Regions from separate parts of the Clostridioides sp. LIBA-2809 genome, predicted to be linked through region 3. Evidence: riboswitches for the same ligand, from Rfam matches in the RefSeq annotation. Region 3 holds a riboswitch; each other region holds the start of a gene.
The links. A riboswitch is a leader RNA that binds a small molecule or an ion and turns the genes downstream of it on or off. The one in region 3 is predicted to bind cyclic di-GMP.
Positions count from the first base shown of each region.

Region 1: it holds a riboswitch for cyclic di-GMP, as region 3 does, so the genes downstream of both, ACTG44_RS19315 (type II secretion system protein) here and ACTG44_RS18110 (Cys-Gln thioester bond-forming surface protein) in region 3, are expected to answer to the same signal.
Region 2: it holds a riboswitch for cyclic di-GMP, as region 3 does, so the genes downstream of both, ACTG44_RS15685 (SrtB-anchored collagen-binding adhesin) here and ACTG44_RS18110 (Cys-Gln thioester bond-forming surface protein) in region 3, are expected to answer to the same signal.
Region 4: it holds a riboswitch for cyclic di-GMP, as region 3 does, so the genes downstream of both, ACTG44_RS15500 (M60 family metallopeptidase) here and ACTG44_RS18110 (Cys-Gln thioester bond-forming surface protein) in region 3, are expected to answer to the same signal.

Region 1 is NZ_CP197004.1:4,099,612-4,105,403, forward strand. It holds gene ACTG44_RS19300 (PilN domain-containing protein) at 1-114, opposite strand, end outside; gene ACTG44_RS19305 (type II secretion system F family protein) at 129-1,337, opposite strand; gene ACTG44_RS19310 (GspE/PulE family protein) at 1,349-3,025, opposite strand; gene ACTG44_RS19315 (type II secretion system protein) at 3,170-3,655, opposite strand; cyclic di-GMP riboswitch class II at 3,816-3,901, opposite strand; gene ACTG44_RS19320 (ribose-phosphate diphosphokinase) at 4,742-5,692, opposite strand; gene glmU (bifunctional UDP-N-acetylglucosamine diphosphorylase/glucosamine-1-phosphate N-acetyltransferase GlmU) at 5,786-5,792, opposite strand, start outside.
Region 2 is NZ_CP197004.1:3,317,128-3,322,919, forward strand. It holds gene ACTG44_RS15685 (SrtB-anchored collagen-binding adhesin) at 1-1,815, opposite strand, end outside; cyclic di-GMP riboswitch class II at 1,928-2,013, opposite strand; gene ACTG44_RS15690 (cation diffusion facilitator family transporter) at 2,139-3,317, opposite strand; gene ACTG44_RS15695 (alpha/beta hydrolase family protein) at 3,550-5,169, opposite strand; gene ACTG44_RS15700 (LysR family transcriptional regulator) at 5,478-5,792, opposite strand, start outside.
Region 3 is NZ_CP197004.1:3,834,026-3,839,817, reverse strand. It holds gene prdC (proline reductase-associated electron transfer protein PrdC) at 34-1,347, shown strand; cyclic di-GMP riboswitch class II at 1,784-1,869, shown strand; gene ACTG44_RS18110 (Cys-Gln thioester bond-forming surface protein) at 1,885-4,014, shown strand; gene prdR (sigma-54 dependent transcriptional regulator PrdR) at 4,386-5,792, shown strand, end outside.
Region 4 is NZ_CP197004.1:3,276,693-3,282,484, reverse strand. It holds gene ACTG44_RS15510 (cell wall-binding repeat-containing protein) at 1-1,385, shown strand, start outside; gene ACTG44_RS15505 (cell wall-binding protein Cwp9) at 1,869-3,272, shown strand; cyclic di-GMP riboswitch class I at 3,493-3,578, shown strand; gene ACTG44_RS15500 (M60 family metallopeptidase) at 3,700-5,792, shown strand, end outside.

The DNA.
Region 1 (5,792 bases), 270 kb from region 3:
CTCTATTGAAAACGCATTAAAATTTTTTATATAAAACTTATCTTTATCATGTTTATATCTGCCCTCAACTATGGAAATAGAATCGCCATAATATGATACATAAACCTTGTTCATTTGTCCTTTCCCTCCTACATAGCATCATATATACTAAGCATTGGCATAAATATTGATACAACCAGTACCGCAACTATAATACCAACTGCAATTATTAAAACAGGTTCTATCATTGATGCCATCCTATTTAAATAAATTTCGGATTCATACTCATAGAATTCGGCCATCTGTCTACTTATATTCTCTAACTCCCCTGTCTGCTCCCCTATAGCTATCATCTGTACTAGTACAGAATCAAAATATGTATATCTTTCTAAGTTCTCTGCTAAGCCCTCACCTCTTGTTATTCCATCTTTGGCTGATGCCAAAATCTTTTCTGCCATGGTATTATTTACACTATCTATAATATAATCAAGCCCCTGAACTAAAGGGTATCCTGTTGATACAAATAGATACAATGCTCTTGAAAACCGTGTAGCCACCATACAGTTTATTCCTTTTCCTAAAATAGGAATCTTATTTATGACTCTATCTTTATGTGCTCTACCAATGGGTGTTTTTAGATACTTCTTAAATTGGTAAATAGACAATATAATAGCTAGAAGTACTATTATCCAAAAATTCTTCATAAACACACCAAACCCCATAACAATTCTTGTTATAAGTGGCAGAGATGCTCCTACTGTTGTAATTGAATTCACCATCTTAGGCACCATAAATGCTGTAAATATAAAAATCATTACAAAGGAAGAAATCAAAACTATTAATGGATATGTTGCCGCATTTCTAAGCTTTTGCTTAACCCTGTGTTCACTATCATAAAATGAAGCCATACTTTTTAGTACTTCATCTAATTTACCTGTAGCCTCACCTGTAGCTATCATAGCTCCAAGTAATTTTGGAAACTTTGATTTTGGTGAAAGCATTGAATCTGCAATAGTAGAACCTATTTTTATTTCTGCTACTATACGATTAATCTCTTCTCTCAAGGTAACATTAGTTGACCTTCTAGCTAATGTTTCTAGACCTGAGATACTATTTATACCAGAAGATACTATAATAGCAAACTGTCTACAAAAGTGGCTTATCTGGTCAGCTCCTAAGTCTTTTTTTCTCTTTCTACTAAAGACACTTATGTTTTTACTTTTACTTTCTTTAATTTCAAGAACTCTAAGATTTCTTTTTCTAAGGAGACTTCTAGCTTCATTAAAATCATTGGCTTCAATTACATCAGTTTGTTTTTTTCCATCCTCTTTTATTACTGTATACTTAAAACTTTTCATAATATCATCCTTTAATCAGTCATCAAAATTATTCTAATCATTTCTTCTACTGTTGTCTTTCCATTTAAAACCTTTTTAACTATATCCTCTTTCAGACTAATCATGCCTTGTTTTCTAGCCACCTTTAAAATTTCTCTTTGATTGGCAGATGAATCTATTAACTCTTTTATTTCTGGTGTAATTTCAAGCATCTCAAATATACCTAGACGCCCCTTATATCCTGTATTATTGCATCTTTCACATCCTTCTCCTTTATAAATAGTTACTGATTCATTTACATCAATACCAAGAGCCTTTTTTTCTCCAATGTCTGCTTCATATGAAACCCTACAATGCTCACATATTTTTCTTGTAAGTCTTTGAGATATTACCCCTAAAACGGATGAAGTTATCAGAAAACTTTCTACATCCATATCTAAAAGACGTGAAATTGCTCCAACTGCTGTATTTGCATGTAATGTACTTAAAACTAAATGTCCTGTAAGAGAAGCTCTAATTGCTATTTCTGCAGTTTCAGTATCTCTTATCTCCCCAACCATTATTATATCTGGGTCTTGACGCATAAAAGCTCTAAGCCCACTGGCAAAGGTAAGACCTGCTTTTTCATTTATCTGAGATTGATTTACACCAGGTAATTCATACTCTATAGGGTCTTCTATTGTTAAGAGGTTTCTATTTTCTGTATTTAATTGATTTAACATTGAATATAGTGTAGTTGTCTTTCCACTTCCAGTAGGGCCAACTACCAATATAAGTCCATAAGGAGTGTTTATCAACTCGTCATATATCTTAGAGCCATGTTCATCTATTCCTAGTACTTCTTTACTAACCATAAAATTACTCTTATCAAGAACCCTCATGGCTATCTTTTCATCCCTATTAGTTGGCATTGTAGAAACCCTAAAATCTATAGGTTTGTTATCTACTTTTAAATAGATTCTGCCATCTTGCGGTATTCTCTTTTCAGATATATTTATATCTGACATTATCTTGATACGACTTACTACTGCTTTGTATGGTGCTGAGTTCATCCTCATATATTCCCTTAACATTCCATCTATCCTAAATCTAACACGCATGTAATTTTCGCTTTGTTCTATATGTATATCACTTGCTTCCATTCTAACAGCATTTTCTAGTATGTTGTTTACTAATCTTACTATTGGAGCTGCATTTACATCTTCTTCAAGTATTACTGTTTCTCTTACTCCACCAGTTCTATTCTTGTTGTACTCAGTCATAGCTTTATTTATTTCTGAATGTGCATAAGCATGACCTATTGCTTTGTTTATATCTTCTGCACTCGATATAAATATCTCTACATCTTTACCTGACATACGTCTTACATCTTGAACTGCTTCTCTATCTTGTGGGTCTGACATGGCTAGACATATCTTGTTTCCATCTATTTTGAATGGAAATACAGCATATCTTTTGCATATATTTTCTGGAACCATTTTTGTAGCTAATGTGTCTATTTCTGTTCCTTCTAAAAATACACTTTCTATATCCAAAAGTTCTTTTAATACACTTATTAATAAGTTACTATCTATAAGACCTTCTTGTACTAGAAATTCTCCTAGTCTTTTTCCACTGTTTTTTTGCTCTGATAATGCCCATTTAAGCTGGTCTTCTGTTATGTATCCTTTTTCAACCAGTTTGTCTCCTATTCTAACTTTTTTAGCCACAGATTTCACTCCTTTACTATCTCAATTATATCATCATTTGTGATTGGACATTAAATAAAATAGTATAAAAGACAGGAAGATTTTCTTCCTGTCTTTTTTATTATATTTATCATTAAGTTTACATATAATTAAATATTGAAGATACTACTCAGCACTAGTTTCTAAATTATCTATAAGAATTATATATATTTTACCATTAAAAGCATCATCTAACTCATGCTCTTTAGCTACATCTACATTTGTATAAACCTTATCTTTTCCTATGTCAGATACTAGTTTATCTGCTTGTTCTTTTGTTATTGTTACGCCATCTATCAATAATGCTAATTTTTTACTATCACTAACTTTAACTAAACCATAAGTTCCACCAATATCAGAATTTTCTATATCAGATTCCAAGTATGATTTTAAGTGTGTTTTTATATCTGTAGGTAATGTGTTAGTATCTGCATAATAAGATAATGCTGCACTCTTAACTGAACTATAATCAGACTCAACACTTGCTACCTTAGCCTTATTTATATTACTAAATAAAGCTGGAACTGCTACTACTGCTAATATACCTATAATTGCAATTACTACCAATAATTCCACTAAAGTGAAACCTTTTTTATTCTTTCTTAACTTCATTTTTATTCCCCCTCAAATTTTTTAATTAATACTTACTTATAATATATCTGGTTAAAAATCTAAGTAAAATTATTTACACGTACTAACCAGATTTATTTCTAGCATATAACCATTTTAAAACAAAAAATGCTATGAAAATAAAAGTATCCATAAATAAATACAATTCCATAGCCGGTTGCACCACTAACTCCATATGTTCTAAGGTGCCCAAATCACAGAACATATATCAACGTTTCTATTTTTATTAAATTCAGGGTAATGCATAATTATATATACATATCCACTTATATTATATAATAGTTACCAAATTTTATCAACTAAGTTTATATTATTTATATATACCAATAATTTACATATTGAAACACAGTTCATACAAATAATTATACTATACAAAAAAAGAAACATCTCCCTACAATTATCATATATCGTAAGGAGATATTTATAAATTATCATTTAGTTTTATCATTGTCATTTCCATCCTTTGCTAATATTTATTTGAAAGCTAGAAGCTATTACAATATAGTATTTTATTAAAATCATCTATTATAAACATTCTATCTCTTTTAATTATGATTCAGCCACAATCACTATATAAATGAAACTCTTCATTTACAGATATGCTCATTGTGCAAAATTACTTTCTTTACAGTAACTTTATATAATCCAGAACCCTCTCACAAACATCAAAGATATAGAATAGATACTATTTTCAATTCTTATAAATAAACTTTCAATAGACTTTTATATTCCTTCTAGATTGTGGCTGAATCATTTAAGTATTAGGGGTTCATCTTCTGACCTTCCCATTGGAAACACCTCTTTCTTTGTTTATATTTACATAATACTACATAATCTGAAATTTTTCAATACTTTTTCCAAATATTTTTTATATTCATAATATTCATTATTTATGCACTTTTTCATATTTCTTTTTACGTATCTATTATAAATTCTAAAACATAATCTTTTTCTAAAATCGCATATACTCTTATAATAAATAAAAGACAGCTCTATAAATTTAAGTATCAAAAAAGAGTTGCTCAAAAGTTTTATATCCTTTTAAGCAACTCTTATAAGTCCAATAAATTAGAATAATTTACTTACTGATTCGTTAGAGAATATCATTCTTATAGCATCTCCAAATAAAGGAGCTACAGTTTTTATCTTTATTTTATCTATTCTTTTTTCTTCAGGAAGTTGTATAGTATCAAGAACTATTAACTCACTTATCTCTGAATTAGAAATTCTCTCAATAGCTGGTCCTGATAATACACCATGAGTACAACAAGCATAAACATCTTTTGCACCAAACTCTTTAAGTGCATTTGCCGCATTAACTATTGTTCCAGCTGTATCTATCATATCATCTAATAGTATAACATTTTTACCTTTAACATCACCTATTAAGTTCATAACTTCACATACATTAGCTTTTGGTCTTCTCTTATCTATTATAGCTATTGGCACTTCTCCATTTAAAGAATTAGCAAATTTTCTTGATCTAGTAACACTTCCTAAATCAGGAGATACCACTACTAAATCTTCTATTTTCTTTTCATTGAAGTAATCTGCTAATATTGTTCCACCTAATAAGTGGTCTAGTGGTATATCAAAGTATCCTTGTATTTGAGCTGCATGTAAATCCATTGTTAATACTCTATCTGCTCCAGCAGCAGTTATTAAGTTTGCAACTAATTTAGCAGTGATTGGATCTCTTGCCTTAGCTTTTCTGTCTTGTCTTGCATATCCATAGTAAGGAATAACAGCTGTTATTCTTCCTGCTGATGCTCTCTTTAATGCATCAATTAAGATTAATAACTCCATTAAGTTATCATTTACTGGGCTATTAGTAGATTGTACTACAAACACATCACAACCTCTTACTGTCTCGTTCATGTTTACACATATTTCACCATCACTGAATGTACCTACTTCACAGTCTAGCACTGATACACCTATATAGTCAGCTATTTTCTGTGCTAACTCTTTCGATGAATTACCTGCAATAATTTTAATCTCGCTTCCGCTAGTATTCATTTATGTAACCCTCCTGAAAATTTTAAAATCCTAATGAATATAATTTATAATAATTTCGAGCTAAATTTATTAGCCAAAATAATAAACTAATGATTACTTA
Region 2 (5,792 bases), 520 kb from region 3:
AGAATTCTTCTTAAAACTTATCTCATCACTTTTATCAACTTTACTGTTATTTGCATCAAGAACAGCTCTATTTGTATAACTATCTTCAATACTAATAACCTTTAATGTATAAGCTATATAAAATTTTGATTCTACTTCTTCTTTACTAAGATTAATTGTAAATCCAGTTATAACTTTATCTACTTGACCACTTTCATTTCTTTTTTCTTCTAGTTTATACGAAATGTTGTTGGCAATTTTTTCTTTACTCCAAGGAGTCCAACTTCCATTCATTGGAATTTCTACAACTCTAAAATCATGTCCAGCTTCTCCTGCTGTAGTTAATCTCATACCTTCTGGTATGTTATCTGTTATAACAACATTACTTATTGGTGACTTATCATCATTTACTGAAATCTGATAGTTTATTACTTGACCAACTTGAGTAATATTTGTTGCTCCTGAATGCCCTTTAGTCAAAAGATAATCGCTACCTCTATCAAATACACTTACAGTAGCATCGTCTTCTTGTACCTTCTTACCATCAGATTCTATCCTAGCTACATTTTTATATTTATTATCATGTTTTGCATTTTCATCACTAATTCTAGCTTTATATTTAACTGTATACGCTTTATCTATATTCCCAAAATTAACTGAGATAGAGTTTGTATTCTGTTCAATGTTAAAATCACTCACTTCTTTCCCATCACTTGCTACTACACTCACAGAATTATTTACCAATGTCAACCCTTCTGGAAGTTCATCATACAAAATAATGTCTTTTAATTCTTCCTGTTTTTCATTTACTTGTATACTATAATTTATATCTTTATTTTTAACTGGCATAAATACAGTAGTTGATTTTCTTCCTTCAACAAGCTTTTTAAGTGTTCCTTTAGCCTCTTCTACATCGTCCTTATCTCCAGGCTTTATTTCTACATCCACATCTCCACTTCCACTTTCTATCTTTCCAGTAGTTTCAATATGAATTTTTGTATTTGTTTCTTCATCAACCTTTTTAACATATGCTTCTAGACCTATTTTCCCTTGCATTATACTTTGACCATTAGGTAGTTCTCTAAATGTAAGTGTGTATTCTCCATTACTTTCTGTTTTATCAAAACATTCACTTGTATAATCTAAATTAACTTTATTAAATACATCTGGCACCTTGAAAGTTATTGAATCACCTGCTTGTATTCCCTTTGATGTTGGAGTATAAGTTAATTTAAATGATATTTTTTTCATTGATTCAGTTTCTATTGTACTATTATTAATTTTTATAATGAATCCATAATCTTCATTCTCTTCATTAAGTTCTTCTTCTAAAGTTTTTAATAGATTTTCATCTTCTAATGGCTTCTCTTCTTTTGGAATCTGCTCTGTATTTTTATTGTCTAATGGCTTCTCCTCTTCTGGAGTCTGCTCTGGCTTTTTATTGTCTGATGGTTTTTCTCCTTCTGGAGTTTGTTCCGGCTTTTTATTGTCTGATGGCTTCTCCTCTTCTGGAGTCTGCTCTGGTTTTTTATTATCTGATGGTTTTTCTACTTCTGGAGTCTGTTCCGGCTTTTTATTGTCTGATGGCTTCTCCTCTTCTGGAGTCTGCTCTGGTTTTTTATTATCTGATGGCTTCTCTCCTTCTGGAGTCTGCTCTGGCTTTTTATTATCTGATGGCTTCTCTTCCCCACTTGATGAACTAGTTGAGCTATTTTGACTCTGACTGTTATCTCCTAATTCCGAAGCATAAGATACAGTTGGATATATTGTAGATACTACCATACTTAAAATCATAATTAAGCTTATTAATAATGCCCTTTTATTACCCTTCTTCATATAGATTTCTCCCCTCTATACTGTCTATAGTTTATAAATTTCCATTGATATCCCATTTAAATTAATTTTTATCAAAAAATTATACAAAAAAAGCTATGAAAATAAATAAATTTATATTCATAGCCGGTTGCACCACTGACTCAGTATGTCCATAAGGCGCCCAATAATAAGACATACATCAACATCTCTATAATATTTTATAAAAAACAATTAAAATTGTTATATTCATACTAAATACAATTATATATTTATATTATATAATGACTATATCTTATTGTCTATATATTTTACATTTTTTTCCTTATAACAATTTTAGGTAATCATTAAATAAAATCCTTATCCACAACAATTACACAATTATATTCAGGATTCATCTCCTTAACTAATCTCGTTATATCTTCTTTTAAATCTTCTTCTGACATATTTTTAGAGAACTCAGAAGGATTAACTACTATATCAAACACTAAATTTTTCTTATTTCCTTTTCCAACTATTCTAAAATCATGCATAGATTTTACGAGACTATTTTTCTTAAGTATTTTTTCAAGTTCTTCCTTTGCTGACATAACTTCTTCATCTTCAAGACATATAGGGTCCATGTGAATTACCAAATATATATCCAATTTTTCAGATATTTCTCTCTCAGCAGTATCTATGATTTCATGAATTTCCATTATATCTATATTTGATGGAATTTCTGCATGTATAGATGCAATACATCGTCCAACTCCATAGTTATGGATTATTAAATCATGTGTCCCTATAATATGTTTATAAGATAGTAATAATTCTATAATGGATTTTACCATTTCTTCATCTGGGGCTTCTCCTAGAAGAGGATTTATAGTATCTTTTACAAGTGAAAATCCAGCATAAAGTATTACTAGTGATACTGCAATACCAACATAGCCATCTATAGGAAAACTAGTAAACCTAGCTATAACAAATGATATTACTACACAACTCGATGTGAATACGTCTCCTAAAGCATCAAGTGAAACTGCTTTTAATGCTGAAGAATTAATTTTATTTCCCATAAATTTATTAAATTTACTTAACCAAACTTTAATCATTATAGAAGCAATTAAAAGTACAAGAGGTATTACTTCAAATTTTATAGGTACTGGATTTACTATCCTTTCTACAGATGACTTTATAAATTGAAGTCCTACCAACATCACCATAAATGCTACTATTAATGCGGATAAATATTCTATTCTTCCATGTCCAAAAGGATGCTCTTTATCAGCTGGCTTACTTGCTAATTTGAATCCTATCATAGTTATTGCTGAAGATGCCATATCAGAAAGATTGTTAAATGCATCAGCCATTATGGCTATACTTGCTGTGAGCATACCTATAGACACCTTTACTACAAATAAAAGTAAATTAGATAATATACCTACTACACCAGCTACATAACCATACTTATTTCTAACATCTCTATTTTGAACATTTTCACTATCTTTGATAAATGTTTTGACTAGGATTTTTGAAAACATAAAACTTACCCTCCTTGTCTTCTATTTTATTAACAAATTTTAGAATTTATATCTTTATTTATGATAACATAATTTGTATATAAAATTCTTAAAAGTTACTCTATCTTAATAAGATATTATTAGCCTTATTTTCATACAGCCATTATAAAAGCAACATATTTTCAGTTTAAATTCTTGAAGTCTAACAAAATTAGCCCTAGATATTTTATAATTTTACCTAGGACTTATATTACTATTTTATACCAACTATTTTATTTAACATAATTGAACCTGTATCTGGATTTTCAAATTCAAATTTAATGCCTTTTACATTAGATAAATCTATGTTTTTAAACTTTTCAATAGGTATTATTGTATCACTTACTGGAGTATATCTTGACCAAAACTCCATAAATTTTCCTTCTACATATTCATCTCTCACAGCTTTACCCTCAAAATATTTTATAGCAGACACTTTATCATTATCCATTATTACACTACTTTCTTTTCCTTTAGAATCAATTAAGCTAAGTTTAACTGAAACCTTCTTATCTTTACTATTTAACTCACTAGGAGAATTCAACGCCCATCTAAATTTTAGTGCAGAGTAATCTTTTAAATTTTTATTACTTAAAGGTAACTCTATTTTTGCTTCTTTAGATTTCCAATCAACTTGCAATAAATCAACATCTTCACTTGAGCTTATATTACTAAAAAGTTTTGCAGTATCTTTATCTAATCTCTCTGATTCAACTACCTCTTTTGTATCAACATCACTTGAATCTATATCTTTAAATGATTTTTGATTGAATAAATCTAAAGAACCATTATATTTAACTTTGTTTAATGTCTGATACCCATACATTTTATATGGCAATCCCTTTTTACTAAAAATAGGTGATTCGCTATCATCAAAGTCAAAAATAGATTTCATATAGTCAACTGCATAATTAGAAAAGAAATCTCTATGTTCTTCTTTACATAATTTTTCAGGATAAGTCCCATCCGTATCTCGTGGTGCAGAAAATTCCTTTTCTCCCAAAACTGAGTTATATGCATTATGATTTCCACCTACTAAATAAGTTAGTCCCAATGGGCTTTTTCTATTTTTATCTAAGGATATAGCATGAAAAATATCATCTCCACTGTGAATAACATCTCCATCGTACTCTGATACTATTATTGTTGTTGGTATATCTGGAAACTTTTCTATCGGACTATTATAGGCTGGTGTAAGTGATATAATTCCTTTTATTCCCTTAAACTCTTTTTGTATTTGGTCTTGTGCTATTTTGAATACACCAGAACCAGCTACAGAATGACCTATAAGACCAATATTATTTAAATCAACTTTATCTTTAAGATATACTCCAAATCCGTTTTTATTTCCCTCATTTGCATCTTGAAATGCTTTTATATAAGCCTGAGTTAAATATGTGATTCTCTCGTTTTCTACAGGTTCTCCATACTTAAAAGTATAGTTTACTGAAGTATCAATAGATACTCCTATAATACCATTTTTCGCTAAATCTTCAGTAAGATATTTAAATCCATCTTCAAAATCATTTTCTCCATCTCCATGTTGCCCATGAAAGATTAATACTACAGGTGCTTTTTCTTTTATCTCTTTAGGAGCTGATATTATACCTTCTATCTTAAAAGGTATTGTCTTTCCTCTTATAACTATTTCTGATGTTCCTAAACTAAATTTATTAGATTCAATCTTATTATCATTATTTTTTGTTGAATTTATTTCGTATGATATTTTTTCATTTGAAGTTTCATTAGAATTAGCTTTATTTGTACAACCTACAAACAGAGCACTTATTACTGATATAGATAAAATCATACTAATCCATTTTTTAAATTTCATAAATTTATTCCTTTCTATATATCCATTTTGATATGATTTATTGGATTTCTAGTAAATTTTCTTTATAACTTAATATCTATTTATTAATCTTTCTATCTATTCGGATAATCTATTTGAATTCTATTAAAGTAACCTTATACTATTAGTTCCTTTTCTTCATAGATTTATTGTCATGCTATTATTTTTCCCAAGTATTATTTATAATATTATTTTTTATTTCTGATATCTTTTAATTTAAAGCTCTAAAATTTTACTTTTATATAATATTTTTACATATAAAATAGTTTTTTCATTGATTTTTTTTGTATTTATTTATACTTTATATAATCTATAAACTTCTTCACTGCAAGTGATGTGCTCTTTTTGTCCCTTAATACCATACCAATATTTCTATAAGCTGGTACTTCCAACTCCTTTGCCACAATACGATAAGGAATACGTTGTAAAATAAGCTGAGGTAATATGCTAATACCCAAGCCACTTTCCACCATAGACATAATTGCATAATCATCCCATGTTGTAAAATGAACTTTAGGAGAAATATTGTGGCGTTCAAATATCTCAGAAATCTCTGTTTTTGCACCTTTTTCTAATAACATAAAAGGATAATTACAAAGTTCATC
Region 3 (5,792 bases):
AAAAAAATTAATATACTTAAGGGGGCGTACTAGTTGAACAAACTATATTCTATTTTATTAAAACAACACGTTGGTGGTCCAGATAAACCAGTAGTAAGTGTTGGAGATGTAGTAAAAAAAGGAACTCTAATCGCAGAACCAGCTGGATTAGGGGCAAATATTTATGCCAGTGTTAGTGGAAAAATAAGTGAAATAAATGACCAAGCTATAGTAATCGAAGCTGATGAAGTACAAGATGATACTTTTGAACCATTAAAAGGAGAAAGTATACTTGACTTAATTAAAGAAGCTGGAGTTGTAGGAATGGGTGGAGCAGGATTCCCTACTCATATAAAATTAAACATAGATTTAAAAGGTGGAACAATATTAGCAAATGCAGCTGAATGTGAACCTTTATTAGCTCACAACATAAAAGAAATAGAAGAAAGACCAGAAATAGTTTATCAAGGTATAAAATACGCTATGGAAGTTACTAATGCTGGAAAAGGTATGCTAGCAATAAAAAGCAAGCATCCAGAAGCAATAGCAGCATTCAAAAAAGTAATAAAGCCAGGAGATAACATAGAAGTTGCAGAACTAGTTGACATGTACCCAATGGGAGAAGAGAGAGCGATAGTAAGAGATGTTCTAGGTAAATTACTTGAGCCAACTCAATTACCTTCAGAAGCTAATGCAGTAGTAATAAATGTAGAGACATTAACTAGAATAGTAGAAGCTGTTGAGCAAAAAAGACCAGTTATATCTAAAAATGTAACTGTAGTTGGACAATTAAACAGTGGAAAAGAATCTATAGTATTTGAAGATGTACCTATCGGAACTACTGTTGGAGAATTAATTGAAAGAGCTGGTGGAATAAAAGGTGAATACGGAGAGATAATCTTAGGAGGACCTTTCACTGGTAAAGCTACTACTTTAGATACTCCAATAACTAAAACTAGTGGTGGTATAATAGTTACTATGCCATTTGTTAATGAAAAGAGAAAAATGGGTCTTTTAGTCTGTGCATGTGGACCTAATGAAGAAAGAATGAGAGACATAGCAGCTAAAATGGGAGTTACTGATATAGTATCAGTTCAAAAATGTAAACAAGCTCAAGAAATTAAAGGTGCATTAAAATGTGAAAATCCAGGACACTGTCCAGGACAAGCTCAAAAATGTATAGAATTTAAGAAAGCTGGAGCAGAAGTTATATTAATAGGAAACTGTACTGACTGTAGTAACACAGTAATGGGTTCTGCACCAAAATTAAAATTAGGTGTATATCATATTACTGACCATGTAATGAGAACAGTTAATCACCCATTAATAAGAAGAATAAAAGGTGACGTAAGATTAAAAATAAAATAATATAATATAAATAATAATATAATATAAAAATATATGAAAAAAACATCCTTAGAAAAGTTTGAAAAATTACTTTAAGGATGTTTTTTGTTGCAATATGACGATAAGATTATGGAATAATATAAATAATATGGAAGAAATAGACAAAAGGTAATGCATAATGTATAATGATGGAAATAGCTATTAAAATTATATTAGACAAAAATAAAGACTCAAATATGTGGCCATATTGACAAGTAAAAATTTAATGAAGTCAATCATCCAACAGGGTAAAGTTTTTGTGTTATATCAAGATACTCTATGGTATCTTTTTTAGTGTGAAAATATATTTTTGTCTTTTATTAATCAAGAATATCTTAAATAATAAGATTATATTTTAGGATATTCATAAAAAGTGCACTTAAAATACTTAAAAATAAGAATTAAAAATTACTAAAAACCTATTTATAGAAACTGTGAAGTATATCTTAAACCTGGGCACTTAAAAGATATATGGAGTTAGTAGTGCAACCTGCTATAAATATAAATAGGAGGAAAATCTTGAAAATAAAAATTAAAAAATCAAGTATAATTAGTTTAGTAATTGCTTTTAGTATAGCATTTACTGCATTTGCACCAATAATATCTTATGCTGACGAAGTAGATGGAAAAGATATAATACTCGATGGAGAGAAACCAACAGTAGGAGAAACACCAGATGGAGAGAAGCCAACAGTAGGAGAGACGCCAGATGGAGACAAACCAACAGTAGAAGAGACACCAGATGGGGATAAACCAACAGTAGGAGAGACGCCAGATGGAGAGAAACCAACAGTAGAAGAGACGCCAGATGGAGAAAAACCAACAGTAGGAGAGACACCAGATGGGGATAAACCAACAGTAGGAGAAACACCAGATGGAGAGAAGCCAACAGTAGGAGAGACACCAGATGGAGAAAAACCAACAGTAGGAGAGACACCAGATGGGGATAAACCATCATTAGAAGAAGTACCAAATGAAATGATACCATCAGAAGAAGAAAAATTAGAAGTGGAAGAAATGAGTTTGAAGAAGAACATTGAAGATATTCTTAATCTTACTGTATCTCAAATAAATAAGATTGTATATAATTTCTGGGAAGACGAAAATGATGTAAAAACAGATGAACAGTCAGAAATTTATGAGGTACTTACTTCACGAGATGGAAATACTAGCTTTTGGTCTAATAATAAAAATTCAAAAGTAAAGAATAGTTGTTTATTAAAAGAAACAGATGGTTCAAATAGACCTTATTTTGATTTAAGATTTGATGATATTACAAAAACTTTAACTTTCGATTATGTAATAGAGGGTCTTATAGGTGCAAGCCATAAGGATGGTAAATATGTAATAGAAGGTGAAGATGGAGAACAAACTGCATTTTGTTACAATAATCATTTAAAATCTCCAAGTAATAAAAATAAGAGTCCATACTTACCAGCAGAAGATTTTAATGGTCAAGAAAATAAAAATGAAGATGCAATTAAATCTATACTATATGCAGGTTCTGAGTTTGATGGATTTGGATATAAGCAACAATTTAATTTAGGTGGAAAAGAATATGAAGGTATGATTCATTTTGCAACTCAAGATGCAATTTGGATTATGCTTGGGCAAATGAATGAACAAGAGAGACTTAAGCTTTATCAAACTCTTATAGATTCTTATGATAGATTGATAGAGAATGCAAATACTGAAGAAGAAAAAGCTAAATATCTGAAAGACAAGGAAGCTCAAATAAATAGAAAAGCTTATTTAGAAGCATTATTAGAAGCTGGTCGTAATGAGTTAAAGCCAAATGATACAGGAAAACCTAGTTTAAGTAGTGGTTTAACTGATATTAAATTTGATAAAATTCAAGATGGAACTTATGAAACAGAATCTATAGCCCTAGTAGGTTATAGTGGTGTGGTTAAGTTGAAATTACCAGATGGAGTAACTGCTTATGATGAAAACGGAAATGTAATAGGTACAGGTGAAGTAGAGATTTCAACACAACAAAAGTTTAAACTTAAGAGCATAGATAAGCCAAATGTAAAAGATAAGGTATCTGCATTATCTTATGATTATATTTTCCCAAAAGCCATTCAATATTTTAAGACAGTTTTTGATTTTGGAGAAAAAGACCACTCATCTGTATTACCAGCTAGTAAGCAAAATTTATTGAGCTATACAATAGAACAAAAAAGTGGTGAAGTAGTTGATTTCAATATAGGTGTACCAACGGATGGAGACCCAGATGTAAATCCACCAATACCACCAAATAATGATAATAATGACTCAAACGGGCATAAACCTAAGCCATCACCACCATCAGATGACACAGTGATAAATCCACCAGTACCACCATCAGATGATACAGTGATAAATCCACCAATACCACCATCAGATGATACAGTGATAAATCCACCAATACCACCATCAGGTGATACAGTGATAAATCCACCAGTACCACCATCAAGTGATATAGTAGAAAATACATCAGTACCATCAAAAAATGATACAATAATAAACCCACCAGTGCCACCAGCACATGATATAGTGGTAAAATCACCAAAAACAGGTGATGAAACGCAAATAATGCCATATATACTTATTGGTATTATAGCAATTTGTGGATTGGTGTATCAAACTAAAAGAGTAAAAAACTAATACAGAATACTGCTTGTTATTAAGTTTTAAAATATATTGTCTCAAATTGATTTAAAAATCATTTTGAGGCATTTTTTTATGTAACTATAATCTTTTTAAAAATAGATGTTAACTGTTTTATGAATAGAAAAATAATTTGAAGGTGAAAATAGTATTGAAAAAATAACATACTAAAGGTATAATTCATTTGATTTTATTTGTATAGATTTAAGTATTCATTTTAGTACTTACATGAATTTGTATTAGAAATCTGTATAATAATCACTTAAGAAATTTTAATATTAATTATTGAATAAATTGTTATTATGATATGCTAGAATAAATATGTATAAATAAGTTTTGATTATGTACTACTATAAAGGGGGGACTTTATGTTTTCGATACCAGAAGTAAAAAAAGTAGAAGAGGTAATGGATACAAAATTTACAACTATAGACGAAGACACAAGAATTGAAGATGCAATAAAAGAAATGATAAAAAGCAATACAAAAACTCTAATGGTAATAGATTCATCTGGTGAATTAAAAGGTATTATATCTATGACAGATATACATAATCTTTATGACATGCATAAGAAATATGAAGGCCAGACAGTAAAACTTATAATGAAAAAGGATGTAATATATGTCAGCGAAGGTTTAACCTTAGATGAGTGTAGAGATATAATGATATTGAAAAATATAGGAATTCTTCCTGTTCTTAGAGATAATAAAATTATTGGTGTATTAAAACAAGAACATATTAGAGATTATCTATATATGCACTTAGAAGACTATGGTTTGACTTTAAAATATATTATAGGACAAATTAAAGAAGGAATTTGTGCTATAAATAACGAAGGTGTAGTTATATTATGGAATAAGTTTATGGAGGAAAGGTATGATATAAAATCTGAAGACATAGTCGGTCGACCGATGAACGAATTTTTGGAGAATACTATCTCAGAGAAAGTATTGAATAGTAAAATCGGTATGAGTGACTTATATTTTACGGATAAAAAAGAAAATATGTATGCGTTAGTTCATGCAAATCCTATATTTTATAAGGAAGAATTTATTGGTGTTGTATGTACAGAGGTTGATGTTACAGAAGCCAAGATACTTGCTCTTGAGCTTGAAAAAGTAAATGATACTTTGAAATATTTAAAGAATGAAGTTAAAAACTTATCTAAAGGTAGCTTTGACAAAATTTTAGGTAAAAGCTATAAATTAGAAAAATCGAAAGCGATTGCAAAACAAGTAGCTAGAACTAATAGTAGTATATTTATCTGGGGTGAAAGTGGTACAGGTAAAGAAGTATTTGCAAGAGCTATTCATGATTATAGTGAGAGGAAAGGTCAGTTTATACCTGTTAACTGTAGTGCTATACCAAATGAGTTATTTGAAAGCGAATTTTTTGGGTATGAATCAGGTGCATTTACTGGAGCAAGTAAAAAAGGTAGAATAGGTATATTCGAACTTGCAAAAGATGGAACTGTATTTTTAGATGAAATTGCTGATTTACCTCTTAGTATGCAGGCTAAGTTGCTTAGAGTGTTGCAAGAAAAAGAAATAAGAAGAGTTGGTGGAGATACCACAATAAAAATAAATCCCAGAATAATATCAGCTACTAATAAAGATTTAGAGAAAATGGTAAAAGCAGAAAAGTTTAGAGAAGATTTATATTATAGATTAAATGTTGTGGAAATAAAAATACCACCACTTAGAGAGAGAAAAGAAGATATAGGATTGTTAGTGCATAGTTTTTTAGAAGAAATATGTAAACAAAATAATAAACCT
Region 4 (5,792 bases), 560 kb from region 3:
AAAATGTTATTACTATAAATGTGGGAGACCAACACTTAGATTTCTCAAAACAAATAATATCAGAAGAAAGTACTTTTGAAGGTTATGAAAAGAAATATAGTGATATAGAATCAAAAGAATTACATACAATAACAGTTAAAAATGCAGATTTACAAGATATATCAGCAGAAGATTTATTCGATGGAGTTAGATTAACTACATCAGGAAGACAAATAGTTAATAAGGTTAAAAATGGATATTCTTTAACATTTGAAAATGTAGCAATACTTACTCAAGAGCAAGAAGATAGTGATGATAAAGATAAGCCAGAAAAATCAAGCTTTGATATGATTTTAAGCAAGACAAATGAAAAGCCAGAAACAATGAGTATATCAAGCAAAAACCATAAGTTAGTAAGAGATTTACACAAAGTATTAACTGATGTTAAAGATGGAAAAGAATTAAAGGTAGAAGTTTTATCTGGAGATTCAAGATTTACAACAGCAGTAGAGGTTAGCAAAGAGAGATTTAATGATGGAGCAGCAGAAGCAATAATCTTAGTTGGAGAGGATGCTATAGTTGATGGATTGGCATCAGCACCACTTGCATCTCAAAAAAATGCACCAATACTATTATCAAAGAAAGATTCATTACCATCAGAAATAGAAGCTGAGATATTAAGAGTACTTGGAAGCAACTTATCTTCTAAGAAAATATATATAGTAGGTGGAGAATCTAAAATATCAAAAGAAACTGAAGAAAAACTTGCTAAGTTAGGTGTAAATAAAGTTGAAAGAGTTTCTGGAGAAGATAGATTTGAAACTTCTTTAGAAATAGCAAAACAATTAAAAGATACATTTAAGACTGCTTTCGTAGTAGGTGGAAATGGAGAAGCAGATGCTATGAGTATATCTGCTAGAGCTGCTCAATTTGGTGCTCCAATAATAGTTACAGGTAACGAATTGGATACTAAAGCTGAGAAGTTATTAAATGGAAAAGAATTAGAAATAGTTGGTGGAGAGAACTCTGTATCAAAAGACGTTGAAGATAAATTAGTTGAAATAGATTTAAATAATAAAGTTGAAAGATTAGCAGGAGAAAACAGAAAAGACACTAATGCTAAAGTAATCAACAAGTACTATGCAGGAGCAACTAAAGCATATGTTGCAAAAGATGGTTATGTAGGTGGAAACGGACAATTAGTTGATGCACTTACAGCAGCACCACTTGCAGCTAGTGCAAAGGCACCAATAATATTAACGACAGAAGAACTTTCTAAGTCACAAGAAGAAGTAGTTGAATTAAGACTTAAGAATACTACTAAGTTAGTACAAATAGGTGAAGGAATAGCTAAAAATGCTATTGAGAAAATAGCAGAAAAAATAAACTTATTTACTAGAAACTAATAGTATATAAAATTTAAATTTGTAAGTTTATTTAGATAATGTTTAGCTAAGTAAGATATAATATAGATAATAAATAAGTATAAACAATTAAAATAGAAATAATGAAAAGATGGTATCTTAAAATAAGTTAGGATACCATCTTTTTATTGTTTTTGATTATTATATCTTGTAGTCACTGTATTCTAAGATATCCATTTAAAAAACTTTGAACATAAGAAAGTTTATAGAAAATAAATACTTATTAAATTATATTGTTTTGAGTGTATAACTTAATAAAACTTTTGAGACTATCACTTAATTAAAGAAAATAAGTTATAATGTTTTGAATTTATGAATAATAAAAACTTTAATTATATTGTTTGAGTTAGATGGATAACTATGGTATCATATATAAAATATGGTAACAAAATTGTAACTTTTTATTAAGTTTAAGTAAAATCAATATAACAAAATTATAAAAACTAATATTGGGGGTAAAAAAATATGAAGAATAGTAGAAAGATATTTGCTATAGGACTTACACTATTTTTAGTAATGGTAAATACTCCTAGAGTAAATGCGCTCACATCAGTTGAACAAATAAAAGGAACTGACAGATATGAGACAGCAGCAAAAATAGCAGACAAACAAAACTACAATACAGCAATACTAATCAATTCGGATAATAGCTTGTCAGATGGCTTGAGTGCAAGTGGTTTAGCAGGAGCATTAAACGCGCCTATTTTAATGACAAAACAAAATCAAATCCCAAATACTACTATGGAAAGATTAAACAAAGCAAATACTATATATATAATAGGTTCAGAATCGACAATAAGTAAAAATGTTGAAAATCAGTTACTATCTAAAAAGAAGGTTGTACAAAGAATATTTGGTGAGAATAGATTTGATACAAGCATAAAAATAGCTGAAAAAATCAAAGAAATCAAACCAATAGATAAAGTAATTATAGCTAATGGAATTACAGGAGAAGCAGATGCAATAAGTGCATCACCAGTAGCAGCAAGAGATGGAGTACCTATAATACTTACAGATGGAGGCAGTGTAGGATTTGATACAACAGGATTAAAGAGTTATGCACTTGGTTCTAGTGAGATAATAAGTGATGAACTGGTTAAGAGTACAAATTCTGTTAGATTAGGTGGAACAGATAGATTTGATACCAATAAGAGAGTTATACAAGAGTTCTATAAAGACAGTAAAGAATTTTATTTAAGTAAGGGTATGCAACTAACTGATGCATTGGCAGCTTCTACAATAGCAAAAAATGCGCCTGTGGTTTTAGTTGAAAATGGTAGCAATAAGAGTATTTTAAGTGGTGCAGATAAATTGACTGTACTAGGAGGAATAAATCAAAATGTCATCAAGCAATGTATAAATCAAGCTTCGCCAAACCAACAAGGATTGTACTATAATCCAAATGATAAAGTATTTAAGGATAGGATAAAGGGAAAAATATATGCTCTTACAAAACAATACAGAAAAGAAAATGGAGTAAGAGAGTTATCTGTAGCAAGTAGATTAGAAGGTCTAGCAAATGACTGGTCTAATTTAATGGCAAATAAAAAGACTTTATCTCACACTATAAATGGTAAAAATTCGTATTCTACTTTTTTGAAGTATCTAGATTGGAGTGAGATTAAACCTGGATACATTTCTGTTCAAGGGGAAAATATAATTAAGTATAAAATCCCAGATAAGCCTGTATATACGAATAGAGATGCAGATGATATAGGAAACTTTATTTTTAATGAGTGGAAGACAAATCCTGAGGAAGGTACAAATATGTTACATAAGGGATATGAAATAATGGGATTTGGATTAACTATGACAGGAGATAAGACTATATATGCAACACATGAGTTTTATGGAAGATATAAAGAATAGGTGTTTATAGAGATTTAAATACTTTGATAATAATATATAGATAAGCGCTGGAAATATGTAATAAGATAATAATTAGAAAATAACATATAAGTAATGTATTTATAATGATAAAGAATATTTATATTAACATAATAATATAAATATTCTTTTTTTGTATTTTAACATAAAAAAATTGTATTAAAAAGTTTAAATATAGTATAAAATGGGTATAAAAGCATTGAAAATTAAATGGCAAAATTAGGGAAATCTAATGACGCAAAACTATAGGGATTAAAGCTTATAAAGCCATATCAGCCAGTTGCTAAAAAGAGCAAGTTCTTTTTATTTATAATAAAGATTCTCTTTGAGTGTCTTTTTTTATTGTCTGAAACTATAGCATTTAAATTCATGGAAAATTAAAGATTTATTGAGGGAGGATTGTTATTTCATGAAAAAGGCAATATCTTGTGTACTAGCAGTGTCCATGTGTAGTGCACCATTGAATGTTTTTGCAGAGCCTATATTAGAGGGAAAACTAAGGGCAGTTGAAAAATCAGTTACAGAAAAGCTAAAGGGGAATCTAGAAGTGGATTTAAATTTTTCACTTCCAATCAAAAATAATGAATCAGAAAGTATAACTGATATACAACTACAATTAAAAGATGGTAGTAATAATAGTGGGATAATAAAACTTGGAGGTAAAAATTCAGGAAGTATAAATATAGGAACAGATACTATAGAATATACTATCAAAAAATTATCTGCAAATAGAAGTGAAATAAAAGAAAAAGATGAAAATATATCATATTATAATATTATGTTCAGCAATTTACCTGTTGGAAAATACAAGGTAGAAGTATCTGGAAGTGGATTTAAGAATAAAGAAGTTAAAGATATTGATATATCAAGTTATTCTCAAAGGGTTTTATTAAGTAATAGAGCAAGTGTAGATAGTAAAAATAAACCTTTAAACTATGAACTATTCTTAATGGGTGATGTAAATGGAGACGGAAAAGTAGATAAAAATGATTATAATGAAGTTTTAGAAAATATAGATTCAAATAAAAAAGAATATGATTTAAATAGAGATGGAAAGGTAGATATTGCTGACCTAGACTATGTACATAAAAATCTAGGACAAAATGAAAATGCAAATAGTCTAGAAAGTATAGTACCTACCAATCCTATAGTAGATACAAGTAAGGTAACATTAGAAGAAAATAGTGATACAAATATTCAAGGTACTATAGAAGATTTGTTTAGTGGAGAAAACAATGGAGTTACAATATCTCCAGCAAATAAAGATGATAAAATATCAGAAGAAAAACCGGCAGTGATGGATATAGCTTTATCAGAAGCACTTGATATGGAAGTCATAAATATTAAAGCTCCTGAAGGGAGTGCTCCAGCAAAAGGAATAGTTGAGGTTACGGATAAAGATGGTAATGTTCAACAGATTCCTTATGAAAACAAAGAGTATGTGAAAACTTTAAAAGAAGAACAACAAGAAGAAGTAAATAATAAAGAAGAAAATACAGAGCAATCTGATAATAACTCAGATAATACTCAAGAAGAAAACAATGATAAAGAAGAATCAGATTCTAATACAAATGAACAAGAAAACAATGATAAAGAGAGTAATGATAAAGAAAGCTCATCAACTGATAAATCTGATTTAGACAAAGATACACCAAAAGAAGATAATAATATTAGTAAAGATGATAACTCTACGACATCTACATATAGTAGGTCAGCTTTAGAAACATATGCAGAAGTTCAAAATAGCGATATAGTTATAAATCTTGGTAAACAAGTAGCAGTGAAAAAGATAACTATAAAAATAACAGCTACAACAGCTAATGATAGAAATCTTGCAGAAATATCTAAAGTTGAGTTTTTAAATAATGTTTATGAAGAAATACCAAAGCCAGAAATGAATATACCAAAAATTAATAAAATAGCAACTAGTACTGCTGTTGGAAATGAAAAGGTATCTTTTTATTGGAACAATGAAGTAAATGTATCTGCATATGAACTTATATTAGATACAATTGATAGTAAAGGTAAAGTATTATCAACTAAAAAACTACAAACTAGTAAAAATACTATAGAAGTTAGAGATATAGAAGCATATGGATTATATAGAGTTAGCATACAATCTTTAAATGGAGATTGGTCTAGTGGATACAAAGATGCAACATCAGAGAATTTAGATGGAGTACCAGAAAATGTAGACTCAAACTATAAGCCAATACAATTTAGCCCAGATAGTATATTAGAGTTTCAAGTTGTTCCAGATACAAGACCAGAGCCACCAGAAGGCATAAGTATTAAAGGAAGATTTAAAGCTCTTGATGTAAGTTGGAAAAATCATAAACAAGCTAAAGATTTTGATTTATATTACAGAGAAAAAGGTTCTAATGGCTCTTGGATAAAATACAATGATAAGCTTATTCGTGGAACAAGTTCAAAAATAGAAGGGCTTAAGGATAATACAACATATGAAGTTAGAATGACAGCTACTAACCACTTAGGTACTAG